Regions from separate parts of the Paenibacillus sp. FSL F4-0097 genome, predicted to be linked through region 1. Evidence: riboswitches for the same ligand, from Rfam matches in the RefSeq annotation. Region 1 holds a riboswitch; the other holds the start of a gene.
What was found. Region 1 has a riboswitch for cyclic di-AMP ahead of MHH86_RS00545 (C40 family peptidase). Riboswitches for the same ligand answer to the same signal wherever they lie in the genome.
Positions count from the first base shown of each region.

Region 1 (4,447 bases):
CAGCTGGCTTTCACGGTTGCTTCTGCCTTTGCGGCGTCCAGTTGAACTACCGGCATCGTGGGCTTATTTTCTTCTGCTACCTCTTCTTTACCCGGAAGTGTAAACATGAGTACTACCGCAAAGGCACAGGCGGCAAAAAACAAACCGCTCATGATCCATTTCTGCATCCCAATTCGTCCCTTCTATGTAAGCTGCTCCCTACATTATAGCTTATGGTGAAGCGTTATCATAGGGTTTGTGACAAAAAAATGAACGAGAATACAATCATTCTTATGAAATATCTGGTATTTAATATCATTTGTCATAGACCATGCAATAAAAAGGTTTGTCTCCTGTAGGTGTGCGGCGTTCATACGTATCTGTAATCGTAAATCCACATTTTTGATAAGTTCGAATGGCGCGTTGGTTCCAGGTCAGGACTTCCAGATCTATCTCACGATCAGGATAACGACTCAAGGCTGTCTGGACGATGGCATCTACGAATAGTTTGCCTAAACCATGGCCGCATAGATCGGGGCGCATCCCAACTCCTAAACGGACGACTCCTTCCATCGGGAACAACTGTGCGAATCCGCACAAAACCTTATTTTCATTTAATATGGAGATATATTGTTCCTCCCGGAGCTGCGGATCACCAAACTCGATGCCAAGAGCCTGCATCTGCTCCCACGGCATCCAGCCATAAATATTATATGGGGGCGTATAGCTCCACTTACAAATAGCTTCTCCGTGAATTGCCTCCATAGGAACAACATGAAAAGTTACCGAGGGGTTTATCATAAGGTCAACGATCTCCTTTCACGAGGACATTGCTATATTACTAATTATATACAAAATGGGGGAGGTTCGACTCAGAAACTTTATATGAGGGGAATGTTTTACAAATTATGAGAGGGGTAAATAAGTAATAAGACAAAAAAACAAGCTCTCCTCCAAGAGTACCTTGGAAAAGAGCCTATGTACGTTATTTATTGCACATCATCATTGTCTTCCGATTCAGCAGCAACCGATTGGTAAGCGTCTGTGCTCATAATGCGCTTGGCACCAACGTAGCGTTTCACGTAGTAGCTATCACTCAGAGAGCTAATCGTAACACCGCGTGAGGTAGAAGCGTGTGCGAACTTACCTTCACCGACATAAATGCCGACATGGGAGACACCTTTGCCACTTGTATTGAAGAATACAAGGTCTCCGGCTCTTATATCATCACGGGAGATTGCTGTGCCCATTTGATATTGGGAACCTGATTGGTGTGGAAGGTTAATGCCAATCTTATCAAACACATACATTGTAAATCCGGAGCAATCAAATCCGTTAGTGGATATACCGCCGGATACGTATTTAGTACCGATGGCCTTGTCAATCACTTTATCCATTTTGGAATCTGCGAAAGCGCTTCCTGCTCCGATGGTGAGGATGATGGAAAAGCTTAGTACTGCTGCTGCTAACTTCTTCTTCAAAAGTGTATACCCCTTCCAAATGCCTACGAGGTTAGCTTAAGGGTTCGGTTGAAGGTCCCCTATGACCCCTCTATATAATGGAGGTCAATTCACCCAAAGTTGGTTCCCCCGTTTTCCTAATAGTTAGGAAACTCGGCTCATACTGTTGATTAGGATTAGCTTGTAATCAATACATGACAAAACCTTTGTAAATAACAACTTAATGATTACAAAAATGTTACTAAAATCTCACTGCGCTAATTGTAACAAACAGAAAGCCGCTTGGCAATCGTTTTTAACATATTAATGCAGAAAAATTGGCATTTTTACGGTAGAAAGGCATATGTAAGCGTTAATAATGACCTAATTTTTAATATAATTGCAATTTTTATCAAATAAACGTGTTTCAATTGGGCTCTAATAGTGTAAAAATATATTATGGAATAAAGAAAAACCCGAATTTGATTACGGGCATAATCAGATTCAGGTTCATATAGTTGTAATTGTGAGGTTATAGTTGTGAGGAAGGTTTCAATCGAAGGCTACAGCTTGATAAGCTGAAGTACTCATTACTCTTTTAGCGCCAACATAACGATTGGCCCAGTAGGCCTGACTGAGTGAAGTGATGGTCACTCCACGCGAAGAGGACGATTGTGCGAATTTTCCGTTTCCAACATAAATGCCGACATGGGATACTCCATTGCCAAGTGTGTTAAAGAACACTAGATCACCAGAACGCAGATTGCTTTTGGATACAGCAGTTCCAACGCTATATTGAGCTTTTGATGTACGAGGTAAAGTAAGACCCACATTCTTGAATACATACTTTGTAAATCCAGAGCAATCAAATCCGGCAGTGCTTGTACCTCCGGTTTTATAGGCAACTCCAATAGTCTTTGAGATTACAGAGTCCATTTTAGAGTCGGCAAAGGCGCTTCCTCCACCAATAGATAATGCCATTACAAGTCCTAGCGCCGCAGCGACGCATTTTTTTCTTAAATTATGTCTTTTCAAAAGATGTACTCCTTCCAAGGCCTGCGAGGTTAGCTTAAGGGTTCGGTAGAAGATTCCCTATGATCCCTGTAAAGCGAGATCAATTCACCCAAAATATGGTTCCCCCACTTCCCGGTGCAAAGGAATTAGGCGTGTTAAGCACCAGAGAATGACGTTTCGACAGTTACACTTACGATAAATACATTTAGTTATGTAGGAATCGTTTCAATTGATTACAAAATTGTTACTAATAGCACAGGACTTATTGTAACAGAGCTTTTACGATTTTGCAAATACTCTTAAGTTATCCGTAATGAGAAAAAGTCCCAGCTCCTGAATACAGGAATTGGGACCTTTTTATTATGTCAAATAAGGTTGATTTATTGTGGAAATGCTTTGCTACGCCATAGATGATATTGTGCAGAGATTCCCCACATTTTTAAGAGCGTAGAAGGTAGTGGTGAGATTTGCCGTATTATAAGTGCCGGTAGGCCGGGACAGAACAGACCCGTCAGTCCGCACACTAGCAGTAAGAGCAGGCCTCCCGCCCCAAGTACAATGGAAACACCTATAGCAGGAATCAGTGACCGCAAGCAGATGATCAGTGAGGAGAACATTCCTGTACCGCCGGTGTAACCAAACTGCATATATAGAAGAAACAGGCGCACGATAAAAATATATATAAGCCATGCCAATACGTATGGTACTAAATGAAGTAACAAAGCGTAGTTAAACAAAGAGGATAAGAACAGCCCGTACATTTTTGGAGCAAGCCAGTAAAGCGGCAGCAGGGTCAGCACCCATTCGATTAGGCTAAAGACTAAGACAGGTAGTCCATAGATCTTCATGCCAGGGAAAAAGAACAGTCCACGCTCGCCCTTTCGCTCCTGGTGGAGCTCATGCAGCAATCCTGCCCTTATGAAAGGGGAAAGCAGAAGTCGCAAGACAACAAGCGCCAGAAGCATCCATAACCAAGTGCGTATCGCAGGGTCCGTATTCAAGCTGAACTGTCCCTCGATATAATACAACAGTCTGCCCATACCGCTGCCTCCGGCGTCTTTATCCGGATAGCGCAGTAGAATTGGAATAATAGCAGATCGGATGAAACCATACATAAAGTAGCCCCAGATCAGTCGGTAGATGAAGAGCAGAATTAAAATATAAAATTGCTCCTTCATGCTTTGCCAGCCGCGGGTTATCGATGTTCTCACAATCATTCACCTCACCAGACAAGAGTTCCGAGCACGGTTTCAAGTAGTTTAGTTACACTTAATGTCCAGCGAGAGAGCGTCTTGGGCTCTATTTCCGCCAGCCTAAAGTTGTTTAGATGTTTGCTCTCCAATAAGATGGAATGTTCAGGGTCAATCTCAGCAGAGAGAAGAGGCTTATCGCTTAACAATTGAAACGTAGTCTCTGCTCCTTCACCGTTCCAGACCCGCTGCACCGAAGAGCTGTCGGCGAATGTGAATTTCACGGGAACATCAACGTAATGGCTCCCTTTGTTTGAAATCTTCACTAATGATTCGTAGCTTGGAGCATCGCCGCTGTTATTTTTTTTAAAAGTAATCGTATCTACTGAGAAGTCAGGCGCTCCATCACCATAAATGTAATCATCGAAATAGGCCTGCCATGATTTTTTGGTTACCTTCTCAACGACTTTCTGAAAATCTGACGTAGCAGGATGCTGGAAACGGAACTTACGAGCGTAGGAGGACATGATGTTGTTCATTGCTTTGGTACCTACCTGGCGTTCGATATCTTTAAGTACAAGCTTGCCGCGGATATAAACATTTCGGCTATAGGAATCCGCCCCTGCATATTTCCACGTTTCCAGATTTAACGGCTCAGGTATAGTCACCAGGCTGGCCTGTAAAGGCAAATTAGACTTGATACCGTATTCTTGCTCCATAAGTCTGTCTTCGGCATAGGAAGTGAAGCTTTCATCCAGCCAGGCCTCCTCGAATTCATTACTGGCTACCATACCGTAGAAGTATTGATGGCCGATTTCATGAATG
Region 1 covers NZ_CP151965.1:112,256-116,702, forward strand. Annotated here, with positions in the region: gene MHH86_RS00530 (cytochrome c) at 1-167, opposite strand, end outside; gene MHH86_RS00535 (GNAT family N-acetyltransferase) at 295-780, opposite strand; gene MHH86_RS00540 (C40 family peptidase) at 969-1,421, opposite strand; cyclic di-AMP (ydaO/yuaA leader) riboswitch at 1,466-1,608, opposite strand; gene MHH86_RS00545 (C40 family peptidase) at 1,971-2,399, opposite strand; cyclic di-AMP (ydaO/yuaA leader) riboswitch at 2,457-2,595, opposite strand; gene MHH86_RS00550 (hypothetical protein) at 2,813-3,643, opposite strand; gene MHH86_RS00555 (M1 family metallopeptidase) at 3,655-4,447, opposite strand, start outside.

Region 2 (4,447 bases), 2.4 Mb from region 1:
TCCGGCGAATGGATTGTCAAGCAGAATGGTTTGCTCCAAATCGGATTGGTTGTGTAACCATTCTTTGTATTGTTCTGATAGCTGGGCAAAGATATTTACGTATTCATCCACAGAATCTAGAATGCTCAAATTTAGCGGGATACTTTGTTGAAAAGCCTCAGGCATAGCAGTGCCTGTTAAAACAAGATACCACATCGTATCAACCGCATAGATATGGCTAAGGGCATGAGCGATGGTGGGAAACGAGCTGTTCACTTCTTGACTTAGCACAGAGGATGGGAGTTCCTTGATTCTCCCCAGGATAGTTTGGTTTGCCCAAGTGTGGTATTTAAACATTTCTACTGGATAATTTGTCATTCGTATGGTCTCCTTTTGAATTGTCATGGATTTGTTTTTGTTACTGTTGTTAATATAAAAGAAGAAGTATGACATCAGACTGTCATACTTCTTCATAAAGTTTGAGTGTGTTTTGAAGCTGCTCTTTTAAAATACCTCGCAATGCAGGGGGTTCGAGGACTTCGGCCCCGCTGCCGAAACTCAGCAGAATGGACCAAAGCCAACGAGCTTCCAATGGCTTATACACAGGGATTCGCATCGTCATGCTTTTATCGGAATGAAATTCCTTGTCGACTTGATGAAACTGATCCAAAGCTTCTGCCAAAGCCTCAGGGTCCACCCGGATTACTATTTCCTCCACCTGATCTACCCTGTTTGAACAGCCAGCCTCTTTGGGTACTTCATGTTGTGATTGAAAGGTATCCTGCGTCAGGAACAAATTCAGCATCCGGGAAAGACGAAACTCCCGATAGTCCTGCCGTGCCCGGCAATAACCATAGATGTACCAGTTGCTATATTTAAAATTAAGCTTTACTGGTTCCATTTCACGGGTTGTACGTTCATTTTTTACACTGATGTAATCAAAACGGACAACATTTCGTTCCGCTATAGCCGCACGTAAAAGAGGAAGTGCGTCAGGATCCGTACGCCGGGTTTCAAGATCCACCGCGAGACTAGAAGTCTGTGGCTCCGTTCCTATCGTTTGCAGCCGTTCAATGGTTCCTTGCGTATGCTCATCTTCAAACACGGAAGAGAGACTGTTAAGTACAGTAATCAGAGAAGTGACATCATACGAACGGAGCAGGCTTTTATCCATTTTATATCCGTCCATAATGCCATATCCACCTTTAGTACCCTGATACGATACGACCGGGATGCCAGCGGCACAAATCACATCGATATCCCTATAGATTGTTCGCTGGGAAACCTGAAACTCTTCAGCCAGCTTGGAGGCAGATAAAACTTCGTGGTTCAATAGCTTGTAGATCATAGAAATCAATCGTTCCAATTTCATGTGTGCATTCCCACCCATTAGTCCATTTCGTGTTACAGCGTGATTATATCATAGATTTTTTCGGGCTAATTTTGGGAGGGAGGAGTTTTGTTGTTGGTGATGAAGAAATATCCTATGACAGAGTCTGACAGAGCCGATTAATTTATTTACAGATTAAATCCGCAGGCTCTGATAAATCATTAACAGAAATAATAGCATCGTTTTTTTTCACAGGTGGGGTCCAATATTGCTCATTCCCAGGCAGGTCATCGAACCATTCGGCGTCCTTTGGACAATCTAGAATCATGAATTTTCCGTATTCCTGATCTCTGGATTGATGGTATTTGAGATAGGCTTTCCCGTTATCAATGGCGAGAATTTCTATTTTTCCTGAGGTGTGGCTCATGGATAAGCGTACTCTTTTGCCAAGTCCTGAGGTTCTAGCTTTGGCTTCTTCTACAATTTGATAGACTTGCTCGAGCGGTAATACGAAATCCCGGTTTCCGGCAACGGGCCGGTTCACAAAGAAGTAGTAGGGTGTAACGCCAGCCCATGAAAGTCGGTCCAGTAGTTCCCCTAAAATAATGGGATCATCGTTGATGCCTTTGAGGATGGGAGTCTGATTTACGACAATTGCCCCTGCGTTGTGGAGAGCTTTAAATGCTTTTTTGGCTTCAGGTGTGATTTCACGAGGATGATTGATGTGCGCCATAACATAGATTCGTTTGTCTTCGGTAGAGTAAGTACGAATCAGCTCCAGCAGCTCTTCGTCTTCAGAGATCCGCATCGGATTAAATACGGGAATTTTGGAACCTAGTCTAATGATCTTAACATGCTCAATGCTTCTTAGATTTTCAATAATGGATCTTAGCTTCGGTGTGGAGAGAATTAAACTGTCCCCGCCCGTAAGAAGTACGTTGTTAATCTCCGGATTCTTTGCGATATACTCCAAGCCCGGAGAGACATCAGCCATCGCCTCTTTCACGTCATTTCGGAACAGACGCTTACGGAAACAGTAGCGGCAATAAGCCCCGCAGACCTCGGATACAATCAGTAGTGCAGTGGTTCTATACTTGTGCTGACAACCAGGTACCACATAATTCGTGTCCTCATCGGAGGCGTCCCAGCGCCCATACTCCAGCAGTTCACCTTCGTTAGGAATAACCAGCTTACGGATGGGATCATCTGGATCATCCCAGTTAATCAAAGACAGATAGTAGTCATTTACACGAAAAACAAATTTGTCTGTAATTTCTTTCAGATTCTCTTTTTCCAGCTCAGACAACATAGCTATTTTGTTAATATCCGTGAAGTACTTTACCTTTTGCACGTACATCTCTCCTTTGTCTCGTAGTGTGAGAAATGAGGGAGCCTTAGTGTCAAAGGCCAATCTACTGCCAGCAGGGTCCAAAAAAAGCACAAAAAGAGACCCTTAGCAAGGGTCTCTGGTTATGTAAATAACATGAAAAGCAGACCCATCCACTGCTGACGAGGTTAGCTGACGGACTCGGGTAAGATGGTACCCTACATTCTAATGCTCAATGATTCGCCCCAATTAACTGGTTCCCCCGCTTTTCAACTGTAAAAGTTGGAAATTAAGCGTAGATAAAGTATACCCTATCAAGTTTTGAAAAGTCAAAAGAGAATCCTAGATTCACCTTCAATTGCTAGCGCTACTTCCGCCGAGTAGTTTAGGCAACAGCGTTAGCAGCTTCTCCCGGGTTAACGCATCACTAGAGTTCCATTTGCTTCCGTCGAGCAGATAAACATGTCCCTGACGTACTGCCGGAAGAGTATTCCAAAGTGAACTGTCTAGTAATCGTTCCATCGCAGCTCGCGAGTCTTTGCGTTCCGGAATGAACATGAAGATATGATCTCCGGCGTAGGCAGGCAGTCGTGTTGGATCAACTTCGGCGAACCCTAACTCTTCGTCCAATATGGCTTGGATCTCTTCGGTCGGTTGTAAACCACATGGGGCATAAAGCGCAGTGGAGAATCCGGACATTCCCATAGCATATAGATGATCTCCATGATCATAGACCAAAGCAGAGGCGGTTTCTCCAACTTGGAGAGTTGTCGAGTAAAGCTGCTGCCACATGGCAGCATTTTTGATTGTGAATGACTCCAGCCATGCTTCGGCTTCGCGCTGTTTACCTAGCCAACTGCCTAATGTCCGCATTCGGTTGTCGAGAGGCGCAAATGAATCAAAGGTGAGTGTCGGAGCGATACCAGAAACTGCTCTGTAGGCTCTTTCATCACTATTTGCCAAAATGATCAAATCTGGGTTTAGGGAAGCGGTCAACTGCGGGTCCAGTGGAAACCCGACGTTGGCGAGCTTCTTAAGTCGATGTTTATAGACGCTGTTCCGGGCGAATGCTTCATCTCCACCGATAGGCTTTACACCTAACGCGAGAAGGTCGCCAAGTGTCTCGCCATGATAGACAATACGTTTCGCTCGTTCAGGAATTTCCACCTCATGACCCGTCCAATCCTTGACGGTAAGCTTACGACCTTGCTGATGTGCATATTGTCCGGGTGTAACTCCTGTTTTTTGCCGAAAGCGGCGGCTGAAATAGTATTCATCCGAGAAGCCGACCAGTCTGGCGATTTCCCGCAGTGGTTCAGTCGATTCCTGCAGGAATCGTTTGGAATGATTAATACGCAGATCCGTCAGGTATTCAAGCGGCTTTTTACCCGTAAGCTGTTGAAAGATCGGTGTATACTGCCAGATCGATATCCCCGCCCGTTCAGCCAACTGCTTCACGGTGATACTCTCTGTATAATGCTCCTGAATGAATGTTATGGTCTTTTCTACGGATTCCGTAGGACTTGGCAGGTGTTTGGAAGGGTAATTATGCTCAAAAAGTAGCAGCAGCAATTCTTGGAATTTTAATTGTCGCTTGAATTGTTGTACATCATCGGTATTATTCCTGTTCATGAGCAGCTCTTCGACTAGTCGGATTACCTTGGTGAACGGGTGCACAATTAACTCCCGTCTGCCGGAAAGCAGCTCTCCAGAATATCGTTTAGGATGCTTGGTTGTATAAATTGCTGTAAAGGTGATGAGGTAATAATACAACGTCAGCTCCTGGTTGTTCGTACTATAGGAGATTCCAG
Region 2 covers NZ_CP151965.1:2,555,859-2,560,305, forward strand. Annotated here, with positions in the region: gene MHH86_RS11325 (DinB family protein) at 1-357, opposite strand, end outside; gene MHH86_RS11330 (YafY family protein) at 440-1,351, opposite strand; gene MHH86_RS11335 (KamA family radical SAM protein) at 1,494-2,660, opposite strand; cyclic di-AMP (ydaO/yuaA leader) riboswitch at 2,801-2,942, opposite strand; gene MHH86_RS11340 (AraC family transcriptional regulator) at 2,991-4,447, opposite strand, start outside.
Region 2: it holds a riboswitch for cyclic di-AMP, as region 1 does, so the genes downstream of both, MHH86_RS11335 (KamA family radical SAM protein) here and MHH86_RS00545 (C40 family peptidase) in region 1, are expected to answer to the same signal.